Cupriavidus necator: one gene and its partner. The protein of the gene in region 2 binds, or shares a complex with, the protein of the main gene of each other region. Links are inferred from orthologs where the notes say so. Each region holds a gene or a part of one and is shown on either strand. Other genes may lie near its edges. The genes, in order: tldD and pmbA.

Evidence for each region.
Region 1: the proteins of pmbA (region 2) and tldD are in contact, whole or in part, in a solved structure (PDB 5NJ9), measured with the Escherichia coli proteins. The link is inferred for Cupriavidus necator from one-to-one orthologs.

Annotation. Positions count from the first base shown.
Region 1 is NZ_CP066018.1:290,235-297,370, reverse strand. What follows is about bases 2,328-5,181. They hold tldD (metalloprotease TldD), read right to left. Parts: upstream 4,558-5,181; coding sequence 3,097-4,557; downstream 2,328-3,096. Other genes in these bases: I6H87_RS01385 (carbon-nitrogen hydrolase family protein), read right to left, coding at 4,657-5,181; I6H87_RS01395 (class I SAM-dependent methyltransferase), read left to right, coding at 2,328-3,032. Outside these bases: I6H87_RS01405 (c-type cytochrome), read left to right, coding at 1-295; 3-deoxy-7-phosphoheptulonate synthase AroG, read right to left, coding at 396-1,475; more of I6H87_RS01395, read left to right, coding at 1,977-2,327; more of I6H87_RS01385, read right to left, coding at 5,182-5,487; I6H87_RS01380 (YhdP family protein), read right to left, coding at 5,505-7,136. UniProt on the Escherichia coli protein: Metalloprotease involved in CcdA degradation. Suppresses the inhibitory activity of the carbon storage regulator (CsrA).
Region 2 is NZ_CP066018.1:2,640,225-2,647,483, reverse strand. Bases 1,666-4,642 are described here. They hold pmbA (metalloprotease PmbA), read right to left. Parts: upstream 3,850-4,642; coding sequence 2,482-3,849; downstream 1,666-2,481. Other genes in these bases: mog (molybdopterin adenylyltransferase), read left to right, coding at 4,516-4,642; yjgA (ribosome biogenesis factor YjgA), read left to right, coding at 3,899-4,519; I6H87_RS12340 (dihydrofolate reductase), read left to right, coding at 1,916-2,416; I6H87_RS12345 (thymidylate synthase), read left to right, coding at 1,666-1,919. Outside these bases: I6H87_RS12350 (TerC family protein), read left to right, coding at 280-981; more of I6H87_RS12345, read left to right, coding at 1,125-1,665; more of mog, read left to right, coding at 4,643-5,154; I6H87_RS12320 (AEC family transporter), read right to left, coding at 5,203-6,084; orn (oligoribonuclease), read right to left, coding at 6,180-6,806; I6H87_RS12310 (M48 family metallopeptidase), read left to right, coding at 7,034-7,259.

The DNA of each region.
Region 1 (7,136 bases), 2.4 Mb from region 2 along the record:
GGAAAAGGGTGCCTGCGTGGCCTGCCACGGCGCGGGCATGAACGCCCCGATCTCGCCGGACTACCCCAAGCTGGCGGGCCAGCACGCCGACTACCTGTACCACGCGCTGGCGTCGTACCAGGTGTCGGGCAACCCGCTGGTGGGCCGCTCCAATGCCATCATGGCGGGCCAGGTCAACGCCAATCCGGCCGTGACCGACAAGGACGGCAAGCCGCGCCCGTTCACCCGCAAGGAGCTGAAGGACATGGCCGCCTACATCGAGTCGCTGCCTGGCGACCTGGTGCTGAAGAAGTAAGAACGCGCGGCCGCCGCCGCGCCAATGCAAAAAAGCCGCTTCCCTGGAAGCGGCTTTTTTGTTGTGTGCGCGAGCGCGGGGCCCTGGCCCCGCGGCGCTATCAGTTGCCGCTGCCCGACACCAGCCGGCGCTGGCGCACCGATTCGGCCAGTCCCTCGAGCACCTTGACCGAGTCGTCCCAGCCGATGCAGGCATCGGTCACGGACTGGCCGTAGGTCAGCTGCTCGACCGGCTGGCCCTGAACGTGGTCCTGGCGGCCCGCCACCAGGTGCGATTCCACCATCACGCCGATGATGCGCTGGTCGCCGCTGGCGATCTGGCGGCCGATCTCCTCGCACACCGGGATCTGATTCTCATGCTTCTTGCTGCTGTTGGCGTGCGAGGCATCGATCATCAGGCGCGAGGCCAGGCCGGCCTTGGCGATGGCGTCGCACGCTTCCTGCACGCTGGCGGCGTCGTAGTTGGGCGCCTTGCCGCCGCGCAGGATCACATGGCAGTCTTCGTTGCCCGAGGTCGACACGATCGCCGAGTGGCCGCCCTTGGTCACCGACAGGAAATGGTGCGGCTGCGACGCGGCCTTGATCGCATCGACCGCGATCTTGACGTTGCCGTCGGTGCCGTTCTTGAAGCCCACCGGGCACGACAGCCCCGAGGCGAGCTCGCGGTGCACCTGCGACTCGGTGGTGCGGGCGCCGATCGCGCCCCAGCTGACCAGGTCGGCGATGTACTGCGGGCTGATCATGTCGAGGTACTCGGTGCCGGTGGGCACGCCCATCTCGCTGATGTTCAGCAGCAGTTCGCGCGCGGTGCGCAGGCCATCGTTGATCTTGAAGCTGCCATCCATGTGCGGATCGTTGATCAGCCCCTTCCAGCCCACCGTGGTGCGCGGCTTCTCGAAGTACACGCGCATCACCACTTCCAGCTCGCCGGCGAAGCGGTCGCGCTGGACCTTGAGCAGCTTGGCGTAGTCCAGCGCGGCGCGGGTATCGTGGATCGAGCACGGGCCGATGATGACGATCAGGCGGTCATCCATGCCGTGCAGGATGCGGTGCATGGCCTGGCGCGCGCCGTAGATCACGTCCGAAGCCTGTTCGGAGCAGCCGAACTCGCGGATCAGGTGCGCGGGCGGCAGCAGTTCCTTGAGTTCGCGAATGCGCAGGTCGTCGGTGTTCTTCAGCATGATGGCTCCGGGATTCTTGTGAGGTCGTGAGTGGGTGGGGAAACAAACAGGTATAAAAAAAACCGCCAGGGTCGCTGGCGGTCTTTTTTGTATTCGGGGCGCTGCCTACAGCCGTCCCTCCCTATCCGCCAGCGGTGTGAGATCGCTAAAAAAGTAAAAGTAAAACTTAGCGGACATGGCGGAAAAAGGCTTTGGCTTGGGTCAGCTTGAATCGATTATCGTCGTGAGCGCCGAATTTATGCTGCACTGCGTAGCAGAAAGGCAGGAAATTGCGCGCCGGCCGGTCAATTTTCGGCGTGCGTCAGTTGCCTGTCGCGCCGCGAAGCATCTTTATAGCGCCTTTTGCCAGAATTGGCAAGTGTCGACGAGGCCATGCGGTGCGCTGGCGTACGCATCTCCCGGCGCCTTGCCAAGCCTTGTCCCGCCACTGCTTTTCGGCTTTCCCCGACATACCCGGGGCTATATTGGAACCGGGGAGCAGTGAGCACGGGGAGGTGCATCATGAGCGTCGATGAAGCGAGGCTGAATGCCTTCATGGAAAAATTCGTCAACGATATCGGCGCGGTGATGCATGCCGCGACCGTGGTGGTGGGCGATGAACTCGGCCTGTACAAGGCCATGGCGGAAAAAGCAATGACCGCCGAAGTGCTGGCGGCAAAGACCCATACAGACGTGCGCTACCTGCGCGAATGGCTGTCGGCACAGGCGGCCAGCGGCTACGTCGACTATGACCCGGCCACCGGGCAGTTCAGCCTGAACGAAGAGCAGGCCTATGCGCTGGCGCAGGAGGGCAGCCTCGCATTCATCCCGGGCGCGTTCCAGATCGCGGTGGCGCAGTTCCGCGCCATCCCGAAGGTGATCGATATCTTCCGCAACGGCCGCGGGCTGGGCTGGCACGAGCACGATCCCGCGCTGTTCCACGGCACCGAGCGCTTCTTCCGGCCGGGCTACGCGGCGCACCTGGTTTCGGAATGGATTCCCGCGCTGGACGGCATGGAGGCGCGGCTCAAGGCGGGCGCATCGGTGGCGGACGTGGGCTGCGGCCACGGCGCGTCGACCATCATCATGGCGCAGGCGTATCCGGCCTCGCGCTTTGTCGGTTTCGACTACCACGAGCCTTCGGTGCGCCATGCGGCCGAAGCCGCGCGCCGCGCCGGCATGACCGAGCGCGTGCGCTTCGAAGTGGCCACCGCCAAGGACTACGGCGGCAAGGACTATGACCTGGTGACGGTATTCGACTGCCTGCACGACATGGGCGATCCGGTCGGCGCGGCACGCCACGTGCGCGAGACCCTGCGTGCCGATGGCGCCTGGATGATCGTGGAACCGTTTGCCAACGACACGCTGGAGCAGAACCTGAACCCGCTGGGCCGGGTGTTCTATTCCGCGTCCACCTTCATTTGCACGCCAGCGTCGCGCGCGCAGGAAGTCGGCCTGTGCCTGGGCGCGCAGGCGGGCGAGGCGCGCATGCGCGCAGTGGTTGAGCAGGCCGGCTTCAGCAGTTTCCGCCGCGCGGCGCAGACGCCGTTCAACCTGGTGTATGAAGTGCGGCCGTAAGGCCGGGGCGATCCCGTGAAAAACGGGACCCCGCAGGGTCCCGTCTTCGTCATCGCCGGACTGGTCAGGCGGTGCCGCCCACCGTCATGTTCTCGATGCGCAGCGTCGGCTGGCCCACGCCCACCGGCACGCTCTGGCCTTCCTTGCCGCACACGCCGACGCCCGAGTCCAGGCGCATGTCGTTGCCGATCATGGTGACATCCTTCAGCGATTCCGGGCCGTTGCCGACCAGCGTCGCGCCCTTGACCGGGTAGGTGATCTTGCCGTCCTCGATCATGTAGGCCTCGCTCGCCGAGAACACGAACTTGCCGTTGGTGATGTCCACCTGGCCGCCGCCGAAGTTGACCGCATACAGGCCGCGCTTGACGCTGGCGATGATCTCCTGCGGATCCCTGTCGCCGTTGAGCATGTAGGTGTTGGTCATGCGCGGCATCGGCAGCGCGGCATAGCTTTCGCGGCGCGCATTGCCGGTGACCGGCATCTTCATCAGGCGCGCGTTGAGCGTGTCCTGGATATAGCCGCGCAGGATGCCGTCCTCGATCAGCGTGGTGCACTGGGTCGGGTTGCCTTCGTCGTCCAGGTTGAGCGAGCCGCGGCGGTTGGCCAGCGTGCCGTCGTCGACCACGGTCACGCCCTTGGCCGCGACGCGTTCGCCCATGCGGCCGGCAAAGGCCGACGAGCCCTTGCGGTTGAAGTCGCCCTCCAGGCCGTGGCCGACGGCTTCATGCAGCAGCACGCCGGGCCAGCCCGGGCCCAGCACCACGGTCATCGAGCCGGCCGGGGCCGGGCGCGCGTCCAGGTTGACCAGGGCCGAAGAGACGGCCTCGTCAACATATTTCTGCAGCAGCTCGTCGGTGAAGTAGCCATAGGCATAGCGGCCGCCACCGCCGGAAGAGCCGACCTCGCGGCGCCCGCCGTGTTCGGCGATCACCGTGACCGAGACCCGCACCAGCGGACGCACGTCGGCGGCGATCACGCCGTCGCTGCGCGCCACCAGCACCACGTCGTATTCGCCGGCCAGGCCTGCCATCACCTGCACCACGCGCGGATCCTTGGCGCGCGCCATGCGCTCGACGCGCTCAAGCAGCGCCACCTTCTCGGCCGCGCTCATGGAGTCGAGCGGGTCGTTGGGCGCGTACAGGTTGCGCCCGGCGTGCGTGGCCAGCTCGCCGGCCACCTTGACGCGGCCGTTGCCGGCACGGCCGATGGTGCGCGTGGCCGCCGCGGCCTGCGACAGCGCCGCCAGGCTGATGTCGTCCGAATAGGCGAAGGCGGTGCGGTCGCCCGAGACCGCGCGCACGCCCACGCCCTGGTCGATGCTGAAGCTGCCCGACTTGACGATGCCTTCTTCCAGGCTCCAGGCCTCGTTGCGGGTGTACTGGAAGTACAGGTCGGCATAGTCGACCTTGTGCGTGAAGATATCGGCCAGCACGCGCTGGAGCTTGGCCTCGTCCAGGCCGTACGGTGCCAGCAGCAGTTGCTGCGCGGTGGCCAGGTTGCGGATTCCGAGATCGCCGGCGTTCATGAGATGTCCTTTCTTCCTGGGGACGCGCCGGCTTGCGGCCGGCGCGGCAAAAAATTCTCCGGGCGGGAGCCGGTGAAGGCTGCCGCGATTGCGTACATGCTACAGCACCCGGTGTCGCAGTGCCGGCAGGTTCTGCCGGACCTCGGCCAGGCGCGCGGGATCGATCACGCCGCCGACCACGCCTTCGCCCTCAGGCAGCGTTGCCAGCACCTCGCCCCACGGATCGACCAGCATCGAATGGCCCCACGTGCGCCGGCCATTCTCATGCTTGCCGCCCTGTGCCGCGGCCAGCACATAGCATTGGTTTTCAATGGCGCGGGCGCGCAGCAGGATCTCCCAGTGCGCCTGCCCTGTGGTGTAGGTGAAGGCGGCCGGCATCAGAATCAAGCTGGTGCCGTCGCCGGCGGCCAGTCCGCGGTAAAGCTCGGGGAAACGCAGGTCGTAGCACACCGACATCGCCACCCGGCCGCAGGGCGCGTCGAAGCTGACCGGCGTGCGCCCGGCCAGGATGGTGCGCGACTCGTCGTAGCTTTCAGTGCCGCGGGTGAAGCCGAACAGGTGGATCTTGTCATAGCGCGCCACGCGCTCGCCGCGCGGGTTGAAGGCGAGCGAGGTGTTGTACACGCGCGCCGGGTCGTCGCACCACATCGGCAGCGTGCCGCCGACCAGCCAGATGCCGTGGCGGCGTGCCGCATCGGCCAGGAACTGCTGCACCGGGCCGTCGCCGTCATGCTCGCGCACGGCCACCTTGTCGGATTCGGAGCGGCCCATCATGCAGAAGTATTCGGGCAGCAGCACCAGTGCCGCGCCGCCGGCTGCGGCCTCGGCGATCAGCGCGTCGGCGCGCGCCAGGTTGGCATCGAGCGAGGTGCCGGTCACGGTCTGGACGGCGGCAACGCGGAACGGGGCGGAGGCGGCGGTTGCAGTCATAGGCGGCGTTGTTTTCCTCAGCGCGGGAGGGCGGGGTCCGCGCGGTTCTGGAAGGTCGGGGCTTGCGCCTTATTGTCCTCCAGTTTGCCGATCTGCGGGTTGGCCCAGCTGCCGGTGATGCGGTAGTGCTGGGTGAACACCTTGGAGAACTCGTCGGCAAACAGCAGTTGCGCGGCCAGCGTGCCGATTCCCAGCACCGGGTTGATAAAGGCGGCCGCGATCGAGGTGGAGGTGGCGTTGATGCGTGGCACCACATCCACGCGCAGGTCCTGGGTCTCGCGCAGCAGGTTGGCGGTGCCGCTCATGCTGGCGATGATCTGCGGGCTCCTGAGCTCGAAGTCCTGGATCGTGCCGACGCCGTTCTCGATCGTGCCAGTGCCGGCAATGCGGTCGAACACCAGCCCGCGGCCCGACAGGGTGCGGAAGTCCAGCATGGCAAAGCGCAGCAGGCCTTGCAGGCTGAGCACGCCCAGCAGCCGCGCCGCGCCGGGCTCCACGCTCAGGATCTGGCCATTCTCCAGGTCCAGCGACAGCTTGCCCGACAGCGTCGGGTAGTCGATCGACAGCGGCGAGCCGCGCCAGGCCACGCGGCCTTCGAGCTTGCCCTTGCCGTCGCTCAGCGTGTGCGCCAGCCCCAACCGTTCCAGCGTGGCGCCGGCATCGCGCACGTCGATGCTGAAGGACAACAGGGTGCGGCGCTCGGCATTGGCGTCGGCGCGCAGCTGGCGCGGCACGCGCCAGCTGCCGCTGCCGGTCAGGGTGGCGCCGGGTTGCTCGATCTGCAGCTTTTCCAGGGTCCAGACCGGATCGGCGGAGCTGGTGCCGGTATGGGCCTTGACTTCAAGCTTGCCGAAGTCGTGCCCGCGCAGCATGAACTGGTCGACCACCAGGTCGATCGCGGGCAGCTCGTCGATGCTGCTGGCGAGCGCGTCCACCACGTTGCGCTCGTCGCTGGCATCGGGCACGTTCAGGCGCGCCAGGCGCAGTTGCAGCGACCCGGTGGCCGAGGGCCCGGCCGGACGCCACTGCACCGCGCCGGCCACCTGGCGCGAGTCGATCCTGGCGTTCCAGCCGCCGGCTTCGCGGTTGGCGTCGAGCACCACCTCGTCGAGCGTGCGGCCCATGGCGTGCAGCGTGCGCGCGCGCAGCGCAATGCGGCCAGGCAGGAAGGGTGAGGGCGCCGCGGCGGGGCCCGCGCTGCCGGCACCGCCGCCGAAGGCCGCCCGCCATGCATCGATATCGAGCTGGTCGAAGGTGGCCGCGGCGCTGACGCCGGCCGCGGGCGGCGGCGGCGCCTGCTGCATGCCGATGGCGCCGGCGAGCACGTCGATGCCGCCGCCCTGGTCGCGGCGCAGCAGGTAGCGCGCGTTCAGCGCATGGCCCAGCTGCAGCACCAGCTCGCTGGTGCCGGCGCGGTCCGGGGCGCTGGCCGGGCGCAGGTCCGCGCGCAGCGCCAGGTCTTGCGCCGCGGCCTTGGCCAGCGGCGCGGGCAGGCCGATCGCCATGCCATTGAGTTCGGAGCTCAACTGCACCTGCAGCTGGCGCTCGCGCGTGGCGATCACGGCGCTGTAGCTGGTGCTGCCTTCGAGCCGCGCGGCCACCGGCGCCAGCGCCGAGCCCGCGGCGGCCTCGCGCAGCCCGGCGGCCGA
Region 2 (7,259 bases):
TGCAGTTCGTTTATAATCCCGCCCAGCGCGGCCCCGAAACGGGTCGTGTCCCTCAAAGGGGAGTAGCTCCGGGGCCCATGCCCTTAGCACAATCGTCATTCCGGGACCCTTGTCCCCGGTTGTGCTGACTACCGGCGTGCATACCGCGCCAGTGGTCGAGCAAGACCTTTGCAACCTGGACTTCATGGTTTGCAAAGGCGCCCCCACGCTCCCGTGCTACGTGAAACCAGGCGAACCCGATACGCGCACTTGCGCTGATTTGTACCCTGAGGAGAGTTCATGGAGTGGTTTACCGATCTGTTCACGATGCAGTTCCTGACGGCACTGCTGTCCATCGTCGTCATTGACCTGGTGCTGGCTGGAGACAATGCCATCGTGATCGCCCTGGCGGCGCGCAACCTGCCCGCCCACCTGCAGAAGAAGGCCATCATCTGGGGTACCGTCGGCGCCGTGGTGGTGCGCTCGGCCATGACGATCGGGGTGGTCTGGCTGCTGAAGATTCCGGGGCTGATGCTGATCGGCGGCCTGGCGCTGGTGTGGATTGCCTACAAGCTGCTGTCCGACGAAGGCGACGGCGAGGGGCACGGCTCGGGCGCCTCGACCCTGTGGGGCGCAATGAAGACCATCATCATCGCCGACGCGGTGATGGGCGTGGACAACGTGCTGGCCGTGGCCGGCGCCGCGCACGGCAGCTTCCTGCTGGTGGTGCTGGGCCTGCTGATCAGCATCCCGATCGTGGTGTGGGGCTCGAGCCTGGTGCTCAAGCTGATGAGCCGCTTCCCGATCATCATCTACCTGGGCGCAGGCGTGCTGGCGTTCACGGCAGTCAAGATGATCGTGCACGAGCCGATGATCAAGGCGTTCTTCGAAGCCAACCCGGTGGTCAACTGGGGCCTGTACGTGCTGATCGTCGGCGGCGTGCTGGGCGCCGGCTACCTGGTGCAGAAGCGCCGCGTGCAGCAACCGGCCGGCAGCCACTAAGGCGGCAAGCCGTGCCAGGCATGGCCGGGGCACCCGCCCCGGCCATGCCGCTGAAGGGCCATCCTGAGGGATGGCCCTTTTGCTTTAAAATGCCAGCTTTGCGGGACCAGTACCCGCGTCACTCCCGATCCCGCCCCGCGCCGATGAAACAGTACCTCGACTTCATGCGCCATGTGTACGAGCATGGCACCGACAAGGCCGACCGCACCGGCACCGGCACGCGCTCGGTGTTCGGCTACCAGATGCGCTTCGACCTGCGCGCAGGCTTCCCGGTGGTGACCACCAAGAAGCTGCACCTGAAGTCGATCATCTATGAACTGCTGTGGTTCCTGCAGGGCTCGACCAACGTGCGCTGGCTGCAGGAGCACGGCGTCACCATCTGGGACGAGTGGGCCGACGAGAACGGCGAACTGGGCCCGGTCTACGGCTCGCAATGGCGCTCGTGGCCGACGCCGGACGGCCGACATATCGACCAGATCACCGACCTGGTGGCGCAGATCCGCGCCAATCCGGATTCGCGCCGCCTGATCGTGTCGGCCTGGAACGTGGCCGACATCCCGCGCATGAAGCTGCCGCCCTGCCACGCGTTCTTCCAGTTCTACGTGGCCGATGGCCGGCTGTCGTGCCAGCTCTACCAGCGCAGCGCCGATATTTTCCTGGGCGTGCCGTTCAATATCGCCAGCTATGCGCTGCTGACCCACATGATGGCGCAGCAGACCGGGCTGGAAGTGGGCGACTTCGTCTGGACCGGCGGCGACTGCCACCTGTACAACAACCATTTCGAGCAGGTGCAGACCCAGCTGGCGCGCGAGCCGCTGGCGCTGCCGCAGCTGAAGATCCTGCGCAAGCCCGACAGCATCTTCGACTACCGCTACGAAGACTTTGAACTGGCCGGCTACCAGTCGCACGCCGCCATCAAGGCACCGGTGGCCGTATGACGCTGCTGACACTGGTCGTCGCCCGCGCCCGCAACAACACCATCGGCCGCGACAACACGCTGCCGTGGCGCCTGCCGGAAGACCTGGCGCACTTCAAGCGTACCACCATGGGCGCGCCCGTGATCATGGGCCGCAAGACCTGGGACTCGATCGGCCGCCCGCTGCCGGGGCGCCGCAATATCGTGGTCAGCCGCAACCCGGACCTGCGCATCGAGGGCGCCGAGGTGGCGGCCTCGCTGGAAGATGCCCAGCGCCTGTGCGTGGGCGCGGAGCAGATCTTCCTGATCGGCGGCGCGCAGCTCTACGCCGAGGCCATGCCATGCGCGGACCGGCTGGTGGTGACCGAGATCGATGCGGATGTGGAAGGCGATGCCTTCTTCCCGGCAATCGACCGCACCCAATGGGTGGAGACCGCGCGCGAGACGCATCATTCGGAGGCCAATGGCTTCGACTATGCGTTCGTCACGTACGAGCGGCCGCCGTCGGACGAGTCGTAAGCCGTTGCGCGGGCAATAAAAAAGCAGGCCGTCAGGCCTGCTTTTTTTTGGGTGGCGCGCGCCGCTCAGGTGCCGGCAATCGTCATCTGCTCGAGCAGGATCGAGCCGGTTTCCTTGGTGCCGCGCACCAGCGAGTCCGCGCCGATGGCGACGATCTGCTGGAACATCTCGGCCATATTGCCGGCGATGGTGATTTCCTCCACCGGGTACTGGATCACGCCGTTCTCGACCCAGTAGCCCGAGGCGCCGCGCGAATAGTCGCCGGTCACGTAGTTGACGCCCTGCCCCATCAGCTCGGTCACCAGCAGGCCGGTGCCGAGCTTGCGCAGCATCGCCGGGAAGTCGTCGCCGGGCTCGGTCAGCGAGCTGGTCAGTGTCAGGTTGTGCGAGCCGCCGGCGTTGCCGGTGGTCTGCATGCCGAGCTTGCGCGCGGAATAGGTCGACAGGAAATAGCCCTGCACCACGCCGTCGCGGACCACGTCGCGGGCACGGGTGCGCACGCCTTCCTCGTCGAACGGGGCGCTGCCCATGGCGCCGGGGGTGTGCGGCTGCTCATGGATCTGGATATGCGGCGCAAACACGGCCTGGCCCAGCGAATCGCACAGGAACGTGGATTTGCGGTACAGCGCGCCGCCCGACACCGCCTGCACGAAGGCGCCCAGCAGCCCCGCGGCAAGCGGCGCCTCGAACAGCACCGGGCAGCGGCGCGTGGACAGCTGGCGCGCCTGCAGCCGCGCCAGCGCGCGCTCGGCGGCGTAGCGGCCGATGTCCTCGGGCGCGGCCAGCGCCAGCGGCGAGCGCTTGGACGAGTACCAGTCATCGCGCTGCATGCCGCTGCCGCTGCCGGCGATCGGCGCGCACGAGATGAAATGGCGCGAATACGGGTAGCCGCCCGAGAAGCCGCGCGTGGTCGCCAGCACGAACTGCGAATGCTGCGCCGACACGCTGGCGCCGTCGCTGTTGCGGATGCGCGGCGACACCGCGAAGGCGGCGGCCTCGGCGCGGGTGGCAATGTCGATGGCGCGCTCGGCGTCCAGCGCCCACGGGTGGAACAGTTCCAGGTCCTGCGGCGCGCGTTCCAGCAGTTCTTCCTCGGCCAGGCCGGCGCAATCGTCCTCGGCCGTGAAGCGGGCGATGTTGTAGGCGGCCTCGGCAGTGGCGCGCAGCGCGGCCGGCGAGAAGTCCGAGGTGCTGGCATTGCCGCGGCGCTTGCCGATCATGACCGTGACCCCGACCACCTTGTCGCGGTTCTGCTCGATGGTTTCCACCTGCCCCTTGCGTACCGATACCGACAGGCCGCTGCCTTCGGAGATCTCGGTGGCGGCGTCGGTCGCCCCAAGTTCGCGTGCAACGCGCAGCACATCGGCGGCCATCTCGCTGAGCTGGGCCTGGGTGTAGGTGAAGTGCGCGGTCTGTTCTGCGATCTGGTCCATGCTGGGCGGGTGTCATCAAAAGTCCAAGCGGCAATCATAGCAAGATAAAATGCCGGGCATGACGCGAAATTCCCGTAATCCGAATGGCTCGCGCTTTCCCGGAGGCTTTGCGCCCGAACCGGAAGACGACGAACCGAAAAGCAAGTCGCAGCGCAAGCGCGAAATGACCGCCCTGCAGGACCTTGGCGCCGAGCTCGAAGCCCTGGCCAAGGACCGCCTGGCGCGCGTGCCCATGCCCGAAGCGCTCGCCGACGCCATCCACCAGGCCCGCCGCATCAACAGCCACGAGGGCAAGCGCCGCCAGATGCAGTTCGTGGGCAAGATCATGCGCGGCCTCGACGACGAAGAGGTCGAGGTGATCCGGCAAGCGCTGGAGGGCTTCAAGGGCACCAGCAAGGCCGAAACCGCCCGCATGCACCTGATCGAGCGCTGGCGCGAGCTGCTGCTGGCCGACGACGCGGCGCTGACGCGCTTCCTCGCCGAGCACCCCGGCATCGACGTGCAGGCGCTGCGCAACACCATCCGCAACGCGCGCAAGGAAAAGGAGCAAGGCAAGCCGCCGCGCTATTTCCGCGAGCTGTTCCAGGCGATCAAGACGGCGCTGGATGCGAAGGACGGCAAGGCCGGCGCCGCCGCGGACCAACCCCCTACCCCGGAGCCCGAGGCATGACCCAGACCACGCAGCCGGTAGTCCGCAACCATCCCGATGAACTCGTTGTCGGCTTCGTTTCGATCTCGGACCGCGCCTCGGCCGGCACCTACCAGGACGAAGGCATCCCGGCGCTGCGCGAGTGGTTCGGGCGCACGCTGACCACGCCCTGGCAGGCGGTGGAGCGGCTGATCCCGGACGAGCAGGCGCAGATCTCGCGCACCCTGATCGACCTGGTCGACGTGGCCGGCTGCGACCTGGTGCTGACCACCGGCGGCACCGGCCCGGCGCGCCGCGACGTGACGCCAGAGGCCACGCTGGCCGTGGGCACCAAGGAAATGCCCGGCTTCGGCGAGCAGATGCGCCAGGTCAGCCTGCATTTCGTGCCGACCGCGATCCTGTCGCGCCAGGTGGCGGTGATCCGCGAGACCGCCAGCCGCGCCGCGCTGATCGTCAACCTGCCCGGCCAGCCGCGCGCCATCCGCGAGACCCTGGAGGGCCTGCGCGATGCCGATGGCAAGGCCGTGGCGCAAGGGATCTTTGCTGCGGTGCCGTATTGCATCGACCTGATCGGCGGCCCCTACATGGAAACCGATGAGGCCGTGGTCAAGGCCTGGCGCCCGAAGAACGCCGTGCGGGCCAAGCCCGCGGCGTAATCGCCAATCCCCGCAGGCGCGCGCCTGCGGGCTCCCCTTCCCCGCGCCTCAGCGCAAGCCCAGGTACAACCCCACCGGCACGAACACCACCGCGGCGATGTTGCCCAGCAGCACGATCGACGCCACCTGGTCCGGCTCCTGCCGGAAATGGTCCGCCACCAGGAAGTTCAGCACCGCCGGCGGCAGCGCGGCAAACACAAAGAGCAGGCCGCGCTGCAATTCGGTCAGCGGCACCCACTGCGCCAGCAGCAGCGCCACCGCGATTCCCGTCAGCGGGCAGGCCGCGGCGCCGACCAGGCCCATGCCCCAGTTGCGCAGGCTCACGTCCTTCATGCGCACGCCCAGCGCAAACAGCATCAGCGGCACGGTGGCGTCGCCCAGCAGCTTGACCGACTGGTATACCGGGTCCGGCAGCGTGAACCATGGCCGCGCCAGCGCCAGCGCCACGCCCGCCACGGTGGCCAGCACCATGGGGTTGCGCGCGATCTGCGCCATCGACGCATGGCGGTTGACGATCTTCATGCCGATGGTGAAGTGCATCAGGTTCGATGCCGCGAACAGCGCCACCGCCGGCGCCAGCCCCGCCGGACCGAAGGCAAATACCGACAGCGGCAGCCCCATGTTGCCGCAGTTGTTGAACATCATCGGCGGCACGAAGGTGCGCGGATCGGCCTTCAGCAGCCGCGCCAGCGCCCACGCCAGCACGCCGGAGCCCAGCACCACCGCCACAGCGCAGCCCAGCAGCACCAGCTGGTCGGCCAGCACGAAATCCTTGCTGACGAAGGCCGACACCACCAGCAGCGGTGCGATCACGTCCAGCGTGGCGCGGTTGATGCCGGCCATGTCCGGATGGGCCTTGCGCCCGTACAGCCACCCGACCAGGATGATCAGGATGACCGGCGTGATGATGGAGACGATGCGCTCAAGCATGGGCAGGCGGGCGGGACGCGCCCCGGCGACGGCCGCCCCGTGCGGGCGGCCCGTCGCTTGCAGTGGGTTGTTGTTCCGGGAGCAGCCGGCCCCGCTTATTGCGCGGGCGTGCCGGCGGCCGGCGCGTCCGCTGCCGGTGCGGCGCCCGGCGCGGTGTGCCGGATAAAGTGCGTGCGGTAGTAGCGCAGTTCTTCGACCGATTCCAGGATGTCGGCCAGCGCCGTATGCAGCTGGCGCTTGATAAAGCCCTTGTGGATGGCCGGCTCCCAGCGCTTGCACAGCTCCTTCAGCGTGGACACGTCCAGGTTGCGGTAGTGGAAGAAGGCCTCCAGCTTGGGCATGTAGCGCGCCATGAAGCGGCGGTCCTGGCAGATCGAGTTGCCGCACATCGGCGACTTGCTGGCCGGCACCCAGCGCTTGAGGAAGGCCAGCAGCTCGGCCTCGGCCTGCTCTTCGGTCAGGGTCGATGCCTTGACCTTGTCGATCAGGCCCGAGCGGCCGTGGGTGCCCTTGTTCCAGTTGTCCATGCCATCGAGCACGGCGTCGCTCTGGTGGATCACCAGCACCGGGCCTTCCGCCAGGATATTGAGTTCGGAGTCGGTAACGACGATCGCGATTTCGATGATGCGATCGGTATCCGGCTGCAGGCCGGTCATTTCCATGTCCAGCCAGATCAGGTTGTTTTCGCTTTTGACGGATTTGGCGGTGGCTTGGCTTGTCATCGGGACTGCGGAAGATAGGGATTTCAGGGAAGCGGCCGCGGCGGGGGCGGGCGCGAACAATTTATAATTCTCGCATATCCGTCCGGAATGGCCGTTTGCGCACCAGCGCCGGGGTGTTTTCCGGATATCCCGGACCACCGCCTGCCCCACCCCGGGGCTCGGCGGTTCCAACGGACGCCCGCCGCGCACAATGCGGGGCGCCCGCACCCACAACAAGGCTCTTGCCGATGTTCACGATTGTCTTTCTCGCCGCCCTGGTGCTGATGGTGCTGACCAGGCTCTGGCTGGCCGCCCGCCAGGTCCGGCATGTGGCGCAGCACCGCAATGCGGTGCCGCCGCGCTTTGCCGACACCATCAGCCTGGCCTCGCACCAGAAGGCCGCGGACTACACCATCGCCCGCACCCGGCTGTCGATGCTCGAGGTGCTGGCCGGGGCCGCGGTGCTGATCGGCT